DNA from 3 places in the Microbacterium triticisoli genome. Region 2 is predicted to be linked to each of the others. Evidence: predicted binding sites of a transcription regulator. Region 2 holds the regulator's gene; each other region holds the start of a gene.

Region 1 (4,027 bases), 790 kb from region 2:
CGCCGGCCGTTCTGGCGCTGCCTCCCGACCGAACAGCGGGATCACGGGGGCGAGGCCGTCCTCGCCCCCGATCTCACCGGTCATCAGGCCGGGCGGCGCTGAGCGAGCTCATCCGCAGCCTCAGAAGCCGCGGCACCGCCGATGCCCAGCTTCTGCTTGATCTGCGTCTCGATCGTCCGCGCGATGTCGGGGTTGTTGAGGAGGAACGTACGCGCGTTCTCCTTGCCCTGGCCGAGCTGGTCACCGTCGTAGGTGTACCAGGAGCCCGACTTCTTCACGATGCCGTGCTCCACGCCGAAGTCGATCAGGCTGCCTTCGCGGGAGATGCCGATGCCGTAGAGGATGTCGAACTCCGCCTGCTTGAACGGCGGAGCCATCTTGTTCTTGACGACCTTCACGCGCGTGCGGTTTCCGACCGCCTCCGTACCGTCCTTCAGCGTCTCGATACGACGGATGTCCAGGCGGACCGAGGCGTAGAACTTCAGCGCCTTACCGCCGGCCGTGGTCTCCGGGGATCCGAAGAAGACGCCGATCTTCTCACGCAGCTGGTTGATGAAGATCATGGTCGTGTTGGTCTGGTTGAGACCACCGGTGAGCTTGCGGAGCGCCTGCGACATCAGGCGCGCCTGGAGACCGACGTGCGAATCACCCATCTCGCCCTCGATCTCGGCGCGGGGCACGAGCGCGGCGACGGAGTCGATGACGACGAGGTCGATCGCGCCCGACCGCACCAGCATGTCCGCGATCTCGAGCGCCTGCTCGCCGGTGTCCGGCTGGGACACCAGCAGCGCGTCGATGTCGACGCCGAGCTTCTTCGCGTAGTCGGGGTCGAGCGCGTGCTCTGCGTCGACGAACGCGGCGATGCCGCCCTGACGCTGCACGTTCGCGATCGCATGCAGGGTCAGAGTGGTCTTACCGGAGGACTCGGGGCCGTAGATCTCGATGATGCGTCCGCGGGGCAGCCCACCGACGCCGAGCGCGACATCCAGCGCGATGGAGCCGGTGGGAATGACCTCGACAGGCGCGCGCTCGTCGCTGCCCAGTCGCATGACCGAGCCCTTTCCGAACTGGCGGTCGATCTGGGCGAGGGCCGATTCGAGGGCCTTCTCGCGGTCTGCGGGTGATGGCATGACGTGCTCCTTCTGTTCGCGCTGCTGCCGCCTGTAGGCTGTCGCGGCCTCCCCTGGATGGGTCGACTCTCCGACAAGGCGTATGGCTTTGCGCCATGTCCCCCACGGTAGGCGGGGCCTCCGACATCGCATCGCAGGGTCCCGAGAACTGTGGAAAAGATGGGCTGTTCACCACTTGTGCAGAACGATACGCGCATCTCGAACAGATCTTCGACGACACGCCGAATCCCGATCGAAGATCGCTACGCCGGCAAGACGGTGCGGGTCAGCCCCGCCGCGGCTCCAGGCGCCCGACGCCATGACGGCGTTCGACCGGGACGTCCGTCTCCTCACAGAGCGCGAGCCAGATGTCACGAGGCGGCACACCGGCGGCAAGAGCCTCGGACGCCGTGCGCGAGCCCACCGCGCCCAGGACCAGATCGTCGACGAGCGACGCGGATCGCGCGCCGAACTCCGCCTCGACGGCACGCAGGAACTCACTCCGTCGCATCGAGAGCGGCAGCCCGTGTCAGTGCAGCGAGAGTTCGGGCTCGATCGAGGCGACCAGGTCGTCCGGAACGACATCCGGGAACACCTGCAGGCCTTCGAGCACCGAGATGCGGTCGCCGACCTCACGCATGATAGTGGAGATGGGAACGTCGAGCGCTTCGGCGACCGAGGCGAGGATCTCGCTCGAAGCCTCTTTCTGACCGCGCTCCACCTCACTGAGGTAGCCGAGCGCCACAGAGGCCTTGCTCGCCACCTGGCGGAGCGTGCGCCCCTTCTGGAGGCGGAAGTCCCTCAATACATCGCCGATCTCCTGGCGTACAAGAATCATCGGAACCTCCTCTCGTTCCCCGTCGCCGAGTTCGACGCCGAGCGGATCGCCAGTCTAACCCGACCGGCTATGGAAAAAACTAGCGTTGATTTCTGTGGTTCGGTTGTGAGCGCAGCAGCCCGGGCATTCATCACACCAGTGACAACCCCGGCGAGGCCGGTCCTATTCCTGCAGTGCGCGGAGGGCCGCCGAGATCGCGGCGTCGACGGACTGACGACGGATCTCCTCGCGGTCGCCCCCGAACCGGAACGCGACCGAGTGCACCCCCGCCGGCGTCGCGACCCCCACGTGCACCGTTCCGACCGGCTGCCCGTCCGGTGATGCCGGACCGGCGATGCCTGTCGTCGAGATCCCGACGTCGGCCGGTCGTCCTTCGACGGACACCGTCTCGCGCACCCCGTCGGCCATCTCCTCGGCCACCCGCGGGTGCACCGGTCCGTGCTCTTCGAGCAGGCCGGCATCCACCCCGAGCGCCGTGTGCTTGACGGGTGTCGCGTACGCGACCACGGCGCCGTTGAGAACTGCCGAGGCGCCGGGTACCGCGACGATGGCGGAGCTCACCGCTCCCCCGGTGAGCGACTCCGCGATACCAAGGGTCCATCCGCGATCGATCAGCAGCGCGACCAGCTCCGATGCCTTGGTCATGCGGCATCCGCCGATCGAGAGCCGCGCACCTGAGCGACGACGTAGTCGATGCCGCTGAGCACCGTCAGCAGCAGAGTCGCGTACATGAGCGCGGTGCCGATGCCGGTCCACCAGTCCAAGCCGATGAACTCCTGCAGCGGCAGCAACCACCATCCGAGCGTCACACCCTGCAGTGCGGTCTTGATCTTGCCCATCCACGCCGCGGCGACGATGTGCTGCTTGGCGACGACGAAACGGTGCACCGTGATGCCCCACTCGCGCACCAGGATGATGATCACGACCCACCACGGCCACTCGCCGAGGATCGCGAGACCCACGAACCCGGCCCCGGTGAGCAGCTTGTCGGCGATCGGGTCCCAGAGTTTTCCGAAGTCGCTGACGATGTCGTACCTGCGGGCCAGATAGCCGTCCACCCAGTCCGTCGAGATGGCGAAGACGAAGAGCACGCCGGCGACCCAGCGCAGGGCGAGATCGTCGGATCCGTACGTTCCGCCGAGCAGCAGGAGGATGAAGAAGACGACGGCGAGCGGGATGCGCGCGATCGTGATGGCGTTCGGCAGCTGCCGTGGGATCGCCATCAGTCGCGACCCGTCAGGCCCCAGGCGTCTTCATCGCCCTCGGCCTCCACGACGGGCAGTCCTCGGAACTGCTCCTCGACGGGATCGTGCTCGCTCACCTGCTGGTCGGCGGCGGCGGGCGCCGCGGCCGGCGCGGACGCCGGCGGATCGTCGCCGCGGATGTGCGCGAGCACCTCGGGGAGCTGCTCGGCGGTCACCAGCACATCGCGCGCCTTGGATCCCTCCGAAGGCCCGACGATCTCGCGAGATTCCAGCAGGTCCATCAGGCGACCGGCCTTGGCGAACCCGACGCGCAGCTTGCGCTGCAGCATCGACGTCGACCCGAACTGCGAGGACACGACCAGCTCGGCGGCCGCGAGCAGCAGCTCGAGATCGTCGCCGATGTCCTCGTCGATCTCCTTCTTCTTGCCCTCGACGGCCTCCGCGACGTCCGGGCGGTATTCGGGGCGGGCCTGTGCAGTCACGTGCTTCACGACCGCGTCGATCTCGCTCTCGTTGACCCAGGCGCCCTGCAGACGGAACGGCTTGGACGAGCCCATCGGGGAGAACAGGGCATCACCCTGGCCGATCAGCTTGTCGGCACCCGGAGAGTCGAGGATGACCCGGCTGTCGGTGACGCTGGTGACGGCGAACGCGAGACGCGACGGCACGTTGGCCTTGATGAGGCCGGTGACGACATCGACGCTCGGACGCTGCGTCGCGAGCACCAGGTGGATGCCGGATGCGCGGGCGAGCTGCGTGATGCGCACGATCGAGTCCTCGACGTCACGCGGCGCGACCATCATGAGGTCGGCCAGCTCGTCGACGACCACGAGCAGGTACGGGTACGGCTTCAGGACCCGTTCGCTGCCGACGGG
Region 2 (4,027 bases):
GCATCCGGAACGGGATGCGTGTTCTCGTTGACGTTCAGGGCCACCGGCAGCGGAGCCTGCGGAGCGCCGTACGGGGTGAGCCCGCGGAGGTCGTCACGGAGCGGGAGATCGTCGAGGGAGGTCATCCATCCCATGCTACCGAGACGGCTCTATACGGCCGTGTCGATGTGACGAATCGTCTCAGCTCTCGTAACCCGCTGGGATGGCCAACTCGTCGCCGATCATCAGTGCGCCGCCCTCGAGCAGGTTCAGCCGCTGCAGAGCATCGACGACCTCACGCGGATCGGCCGCCGGAGCGATCTCCTCTGCGATCGACCACAGGGTGTCGCCGGGCATCACGGTCACCGTCTCGAACGACGTGACCACCTCTTCACCCCCGGCGTACGCGGAGCCGCCGCTGAGCGCTGCGAAGGCGAGACCGACGGCGAGAGGGAGCGCAGCCAGGGCGAGCAGCACCCGGCGTCCGCGCGTCGTCAGCCGCAGCCGCGTGGCTGCCGCAGACGGACGGATGGACGGTGCCGTGACGGTGATGCTGCTCATGATCGCTGCTCCTCGTGCTCCCTCTCCCGATCGGGAGAACTTGGCGTAGCGTTCGCATTCCCCGCTCGGCCGGGAGCGGGGGATGCGAAGCTACGTACCGAATGTATCTTCGATTTCGAATCTCTGTCAAGCATTTTTCGAAACCTTTCCGTCGAATCGTCCGACACGCTCGAACAGATCTTCCCCGAACCGGGGAACCTCGGATACGGTTTCGCTAACGACACCTCACCACGGGCCTCCGACATCGCCGCCGGGGCACCCGATCGGCAACCAAGGAGCAGCCATGAGCGACGCAACAGCCCCCGGCACCGAGGCACCGCGCACTCGTCGACGCAAGAGCCTCAGCGCCAAGCAGATGGCCATCCTCGAGGTGATCCAGACCTCGATCGCCCGGCACGGGTATCCGCCGAGCATGCGGGAGATCGGCGATGCCGTCGGCCTCAAGTCCCTCTCCAGCGTCACCCACCAGCTCGGTCAGCTCGAGCTCAGCGGCTACCTGCGCCGGGATCCCGGCAAGACCAGGGCCATGGAGGTCCTCATCGACCTCCCCGGCTCGGGTACCGAGAACCCCGCTGACACCGCTCCCCCGGTCGGCGACGCCGCCCTGGTCCCGCTCGTGGGACAGATCGCCGCCGGTGTGCCGATCACCGCCGAACAGCAGGTCGAGGAGATCTTCCCCCTGCCTCGTCAGCTCGTCGGCAAGGGTGACCTGTTCATGCTCAAGGTGAACGGCGAGTCGATGATCGACGCCGCCATCTGCGACGGCGACTGGGTCGTGGTGCGCACGCAGAACACCGCCGAGAACGGCGAGATCGTCGCCGCGATGCTCGACGACGAGGCGACGGTCAAGACGTTCCGTCGACGCGATGGACACACCTGGTTGCTCCCCCGGAACTCCGCGTTCGAGCCGATCCCCGGCGACGACGCGACGGTGCTCGGCAAGGTCGTGGCGGTGCTTCGGGCCGTGTGATCCGCGTGGACGAGAACGGCCGCTCCCGATCGGGAGCGGCCGTTCTGCTGCGACAGGACGTCAGACGGCGACCGACACGTCCTCGCGGACGCGACGCGTGGCCTCGACGATGTTGCGCAACGACGCGGTGGTCTCGTCGTAGCCGCGGGTCTTCAGACCGCAGTCCGGGTTTACCCACAGCTGACGGTTCGGGATCTCCGCGGCCGCGCGACGCAGCAGCGCCTCGATCTCGTCCGTGGAGGGAACGCGCGGCGAGTGGATGTCGTACACGCCGGGGCCGATGCCATGGTCGAAGCCGACCGCGGAGATGTCGTCCACGACGTCCATGCGGCTGCGAGCAGCCTCGATCGACGTCACATCGGCGTCGAGAGCGCGGATCGCATCGATCACGACGCCGAACTCCGAATAGCAGAGGTGCGTGTGGATCTGGGTCGCCGCGACGGCGCCGCCGGTGGCGAGGCGGAACGAGTCCACGGACCACTTCAGGTACGCCGGCTGGTCGGCCTGCTTGAGCGGCAGCAGTTCGCGCAGCGCCGGCTCGTCGACCTGGATGATCTCGATGCCGGCCGACTCGAGATCGGCGATCTCCTCGCGCAGGGCCAGAGCGACCTGGTTGGCGGTCTCCCCGAGCGGCTGGTCATCGCGGACGAACGACCACGCCAGGATCGTGACCGGACCGGTCAGCATGCCCTTCATGTGCTTGGACGTGCGTCCCTGTGCGTAGGTCGACCAGTCCACCGTGATCGGAGCGGGACGCGACACGTCGCCCCACAGGATCGACGGACGCGTCGCGCGGGACCCGTAGGACTGCACCCAGCCGTTCTCGGTCACGGCGAAGCCGTCCAGGTTCTCGGCGAAGTACTGCACCATGTCGTTGCGCTCCGGCTCACCGTGCACGAGGACATCGAGACCGAGCTCCTCCTGCAGCGCCACGACGCTGTCGATCTCGGCACGCAGGAACTCCTGGTACTCCGCCTCGGTGATCTCACCGCGCGTGAACCGAGCGCGAGCACGGCGGATGTCTCCGGTCTGCGGGAACGACCCGATGGTCGTGAGCGGGAGCGCAGGTAGACCGAGAGCCTCCTCCTGCGCCGCCTCGCGCTCCGCGTACGAGACACGCGAGAAGTCGGCGTCCGACAGGGTGCGCGCTCGGACGGCGCCGTCGCGCACACCAGGAGCCGACAGACGGTCGGCGAGAGCCGCGGATGCCGCGTCGAGCTCCGTCTGGATGGCAGCGCGGCCCTGATCGAGACCCCGCGCCAGCGTCACGACCTGCGCGACCTTCTGGTCGGCGAACGCGAGCCAGGAGACGAGACGGCTGTCGAGCTTCGACTCGTCCTCGACGTCGTGCGGCAGGTGCAGCAACGAGGTCGAGCTCGACGCCGCGACCTGCGCCGCGCCGAGGGCCCGCAGCGCCTCGAGCTTGTCGAACGCCGCCGCGAGATCCCCGCGCCAGATGTTGTGACCGTCGACCACGCCGCCGACGAGCACCTTGTCCGCAAGCCCTTCGGCGGCAGCCGGCACGGAGCCGCGGATCAGGTCGACCGCGATGGCCTCGATCGGGGCCGCGGCGAGCACGGGGAAGACGGCGTCGAGCGCGGCATACGGTGCCGCGACGAGGATCGCCGGGCGGTCGGTCGCGCCGCCGAGCACCGCGAGCGCACGCTCGGCTGCGGCCGAGAGCTGCGCCGTCGAGGCAGGAAGCGACTCGCTGACCAGAGCCGGCTCGTCGATCTGGACCCACTGGGCACCCGCCGCGCGCAGACGTGCGAGCAGTTCGACGTAGACAGGGAGCACGTCCTCGAGACGGGACAGCGGGTCGAAGCCCTCCGGAGCGTCGTCCGACGCCTTCGCCAGTGCGAGGAGCGTCACCGGTCCGACGATCACCGGACGGGTGACGAAGCCCGCCGCGGCGGCCTCGGAGACCTCGCGGACGAGGCGGTCGCTGGAGAACGAGAACGTCGTCTCCGGACCGATCTCGGGCACGAGGTAGTGGTAGTTGGAGTCGAACCACTTCGTCATCTCCAGCGGAGCACGGTCCCCCTCGCCACGGGCGACGGTGAAGTACGCGGGAAGCCCGATGGTTCCGTCCGCGGAGCGCAGGTTCTCGAAGCGTGCGGGGATCGCACCGACGGTGACGGCGGCATCCAACACCTGGTCGTAGTACGAGAACGACTCCGGGATCGCGGAATCCGCACGGCCCAGCCCCAGCGATGCGAGTCGCTCGCGGGTCGCGGCACGCAGCTCGGCGCTCGTGGCCTCGAGCTCCTGCTCATCGATCCGACCGGCCCAGAACGCCTCGACGGCCTTCTTCAGTTCGCGGCGGCGCCCGATGCGCGGGTAGCCGAGGATGGTTCCCTCGGGAAATGCAGTCATGGTGGGTCCTTTCAGCGGGGTCTAACGATGAAGAGCAGGGAGGATGTCGGCGGACTCGAGCACGTCCAGGACGGTCTCGTGCTGGTTGAACGCGTACAGGTGCACACCGGGCGCACCGCCGGCGACGACCTCGCGGGCGAG
Region 3 (4,027 bases), 780 kb from region 2:
GCGCCCTGTACCTGTCGGAGCGACCGAACGCCGCTCCGTCGGAGATCAAGTCCGCGATGATGACGACCGCGTCGAACACCGTGAAGGGCGATGGATCGGAGAACACCGACCCGTTCGAGCAGGGCGCAGGCCAGGTCGAACCGACCCGCTTCTTCGAGCCGGGGATGCTGTACCTCAACGGCCCGGCCGACTGGGCGGCGTTCCTCGAGGGGAAGCAGCTCGCGGAGTTCGACGGCATCGACCCGATCGACGGCAGCAACCTCAACCTCGCGTCCATCTCGATCGGCACGCTGACCAGCGCGCAGACCGTGACACGGACCGTCACCTCGACCGCCGCCGGAACCTACACGGCGTCCGCTGACGTCCCCGGTCTGGACGTCACGATCGAGCCGTCCACGCTCACCTTCGGCGGCGCGGGGGAGACCGCGACCTTCACGGTCACGGTCGACAACGCCGGCGCTCCTGTCGAGCAGTGGGCGACAGGTTCGCTCACCTGGTCGGGCGAGGGCCGCGATGTCCGTTCGCCGATCGCGGTGTTCCCGGTGACGGCTGACGCTCCGGCCGAGGTCGTCGGCACCGGAGTCGACGGCAGTGCCACGGTCGAGGTCACGCCCGGTCTGACCGGCGACCTGCCGCTCGCGCTGTCGGGTCTCACGCCGTTCGAGCTGCTGGTCGACGAGGCCAACCCCGTCGAGGGGCACTCGGGCGACGAGAACTCCGGCGACGCGAACAAGAACGTGTCCTGGATCGTCGACGTCCCCGAGGGCACCACGCTCTCGCGCTTCGACCTGGACTCGTCGGATGACGCGGGCAGCGACCTCGACCTCACGGTCTACCGTGTCGTCAGCCCGGACGACCTGCGCTACTACCAGTCATGGCAGTCGGCGTCGGGCTCGGCGGACGAGCGGGTCACGATCGCGGCTCCCACCGCTGGCACGTACCGCGTGGTCGCGAACGTGTACTCCACCACCGGCCCGATGACGTGGGACATGACCTACGCCAACGTGCAGCCGGAGGGTGAGGGCGCCTTCACGGCGACCCCGAACCCGCTGGATGCGGTACGCGGCGAGAAGACCAGCTACGACGTGTCGTGGTCGGGTCTGACCGCCGGGATGCGCTACCTCGGCGTCGTGCAGTACGGCGACTCCGACGTGCGCTCGGTCGTCACGGTCGACGCGCAGTAGGCGAACAGGACGGGGCGGATGCTGCGGCATCCGCCCCGTTCCGCTGCCTGGGGCGTTCGTGAGCGAGCGTCTCCTCTTCCTCGTTGAGCGAGCGGAGCGAGCCGAACGCCCGCATCCCGGTTGTCCACATCCCCGCCCACACCTCTTGTTACTCTTCGTACATATGTTCTAAACTGAAGCATGGCATTCATCACGGGGACGCGGGCCGATCGCGAGGCCGAGTTGCTGGATGCGTTCGAGTCGGTGAATGCGCAGATCGCATCGTTGCAGGCAGAGCGGGCGCGGTTGCTGGCGGAGCGGTTCGACATCCTGCTGGAGGAGGATCCGTTCGGCACGCCGCATCACGAGATTGCGGTGCGTTCGCTGACGGCCGAGCTCGCCGCCGCATCGCGCCTGTCGACCGGGACGGTGACCGGGATGCTGCATCGTGCGCACACTCTCACCCGCGAGTTCCCAGAGGTGTGGCGGGCTCTGCGGGATGGGGCGATCACGTCCCGGCATGCGGACGCGATCCTGCAGGGCGCCTCGGCCCTGTCCACACGGTCGGGTGCGGAGCTGGCCGAGTATCAGGGGCGGGCGCTCGAGATCGCGGTCTCCGAGAGCCCCGGCCGCACCCTGACCATGGTGAAGGCAATCGCCGCGTCCATCGCGCCGACCACGGTCGCCGAACGGTACCGGCAGGCGCTGTCGTCCCGGCAGGCCCGAACGTATCCGCTCGACGACGGCATCTCCCAGCTCGTGCTCTCCGGCCCGGAGTACCTCATCCAGGCCGCCTACGACCGCGCGACCGAGACCGCCACGCAGATCATCGCCCAACGCCCCACGATCGGGCCGGCCGAGAACGACGACCGCACCCTCGACCAGATCCGCGCCGACGTCATGCTCGAACTGCTCCTCGCGAGCGAACTCGGCAGTGCCACCGGCGCCCCGGCCGAAGCGATCCGCGCAACCATCCAGGTCACGATCGCCGCCACCACCCTCGCCGGCGACGACGACAAGATGGCCCACCTCGACGGATTCGGGCCGATGCTCCCCGAACACGTCCGCCCCCTCGCCGCACGCGCCCCGCAGTGGACACGCTTGTTCCTCGACCCGGCCGGAATGCTCACCATCACCGACACGTACACCCCCTCCGCATCGATGAAACGCTACCTCCGCGCCCGCGATCAGCGCTGCCGGTTCCCCGGCTGCCAACGCACCGCACGACGCTGCCAGATCGACCACAACCACGACCACGCCAAAGGCGGGGCCACCGAACTCTGCAACCTGTGCTGCTTCTGCGTCAACCACCACACCCTGAAACACCCCGACCTGCCCGACCGACACCGATGGTCCGTCACCCAGCTCCCCAACGGCGTCATCGCCTGGACAAGCCCGATGGGATGCACTTACATCGACGAACCCCCACCACGCGTCATGTTCACCTGAAGATCAGTGCGCCCAGGCGCCAAAGCGATCGCGCCCGGGACCCGGCGCAGCCGGCAGGCGATCCAGGCTTCCGACCACATCGAAGGTCGCCGCGTACGCATGGCACATGCGGCGGTGCGTGCACAGGACGTACGTGCGCAGGACGCAGGACCCGACCCGCCGACCCGCCGAACGTCAGATGCGCCGGCGTCGCGGCATCAGCCGGACGTGCGGCAGCTCGGGCGCGGGAATCCGCTCGTCGTCGTGCGTCACGACGTGCCCGAACCGCGGCGATCCCGCCTCCCAGTCGTCCCGTGCATCGGCGATCTCCTCGTGCGTGCGAGCGGCGAAGTTCCACCACATCACGAGATCCTCTTCGAAGGGCTCGCCGCCGAGGACGAACAGCAGAGCGCCGGTCTCGCTGACCACGGTCGCGTCGTCCCGGGAGTCGCCGAGATAGAGCATCAGGTTGCGCTCCATCACGACGCCCTCGACCGTCGCGTCACCCTCGACGAGCACGACCGCATGCTCCCACTCCCGGTTCAGGGGAAGCGCGATCGTGCTTCCTGCCGTCACCGACACCTCGGCCCCCACGATCGGCGTGTGGACGGTCGCGGGGGAGCGCACCCCGGCGAACTCGCCGAGCACGACCGTGGCCACGGCACCGTGATCCAGGGAAGCCGTGGGCAGAGCGGTGTGCTGCTCGAAGCCGCCGGCGCCGTGGCGCGCCGACTCGGGCAGCACCACCCAGAACTGGAGGGCGTCGAGCGGGATCGGATGCTCGCCGATCGAGTACTCGGAGTGCGAGATCCCGTTTCCGGCCGTCATGAGGTTCAGCTGTCCGCGACGGAGCGTCACGTCGCTGTCGACCGAATCGCGATGTCGCATGTCGCCGACCAGCGGCCACGTCACCGTCTGCAGCCCGATATGCGGATGCGGCTCGACGCGCATGCGCACAGGCCCCGGCCCGAAGCGGTCGAGGAAGCACCAGGCGCCGACCGTTGGCAGGTCCTTGCTCGGCAGCGTCCGCAGCACGTTCATCGCACGGACCCCGCCGAGCGGCACCTCGCGCGGCTCGAGCGGGATGCTGCGCCGGCCGATCATTCGCCCGGAACCTGGGGCCAGCGGATCTCGGCTCCCTCGACGTCGTGCTTCTTGAGATACGCAGCGATGTACGGGCAGTAGGGCACGATGCGGTCACCGGATGCCGCAGCATCCGCCAGGGCGTCGGCGGCGAGGATTCCCGCGAGCCCTCTGCCCTGGAACGCCGGATCGACCTCGGTATGCGTGAAGAGGATCTCCCCTGGGCGACGCTCGTAGTCCGCGAAGCCGGCGAGCGTGTCGCCGATGCGGATCTCGTAACGGGAGCCGTCGTCGTTGCGGGTGACAGTGGCGTCTTCGGTCATGGCTGCTCCTTCGCGTCTGCCTCCACCCTA

Evidence for each region. The regulator LexA, encoded in region 2, represses DNA repair genes until DNA is damaged. The targets are predictions, from matches to a motif close to TCGAACANNTGTTCGA.
Region 1: recA (recombinase RecA) is a predicted target of LexA. The motif match lies at 1,329-1,344, and genes of this name have one in related genera.
Region 3: OED01_RS14035 (HNH endonuclease signature motif containing protein) is a predicted target of LexA. The motif match lies at 1,340-1,355, and genes of this name have one in related genera.

What each region holds. Positions count from the first base shown of each region.
Region 1 is NZ_CP107546.1:1,329,730-1,333,756, reverse strand. It holds gene OED01_RS06565 (regulatory protein RecX) at 1-84, opposite strand, end outside; gene recA (recombinase RecA) at 84-1,130, opposite strand; gene OED01_RS06555 (DUF3046 domain-containing protein) at 1,396-1,620, opposite strand; gene OED01_RS06550 (helix-turn-helix domain-containing protein) at 1,639-1,947, opposite strand; gene OED01_RS06545 (CinA family protein) at 2,110-2,592, opposite strand; gene pgsA (CDP-diacylglycerol--glycerol-3-phosphate 3-phosphatidyltransferase) at 2,589-3,170, opposite strand; gene OED01_RS06535 (FtsK/SpoIIIE family DNA translocase) at 3,170-4,027, opposite strand, start outside.
Region 2 is NZ_CP107546.1:2,118,244-2,122,270, forward strand. It holds gene OED01_RS10485 (histidinol-phosphate transaminase) at 1-125, opposite strand, end outside; gene OED01_RS10490 (LysM peptidoglycan-binding domain-containing protein) at 181-540, opposite strand; gene lexA (transcriptional repressor LexA) at 824-1,510, shown strand; gene metE (5-methyltetrahydropteroyltriglutamate--homocysteine S-methyltransferase) at 1,571-3,886, opposite strand; gene OED01_RS10505 (methylenetetrahydrofolate reductase) at 3,908-4,027, opposite strand, start outside.
Region 3 is NZ_CP107546.1:2,897,132-2,901,158, reverse strand. It holds gene OED01_RS14040 (S8 family peptidase) at 1-1,184, shown strand, start outside; gene OED01_RS14035 (HNH endonuclease signature motif containing protein) at 1,365-2,612, shown strand; gene OED01_RS14030 (pirin family protein) at 2,787-3,695, opposite strand; gene OED01_RS14025 (GNAT family N-acetyltransferase) at 3,692-3,997, opposite strand.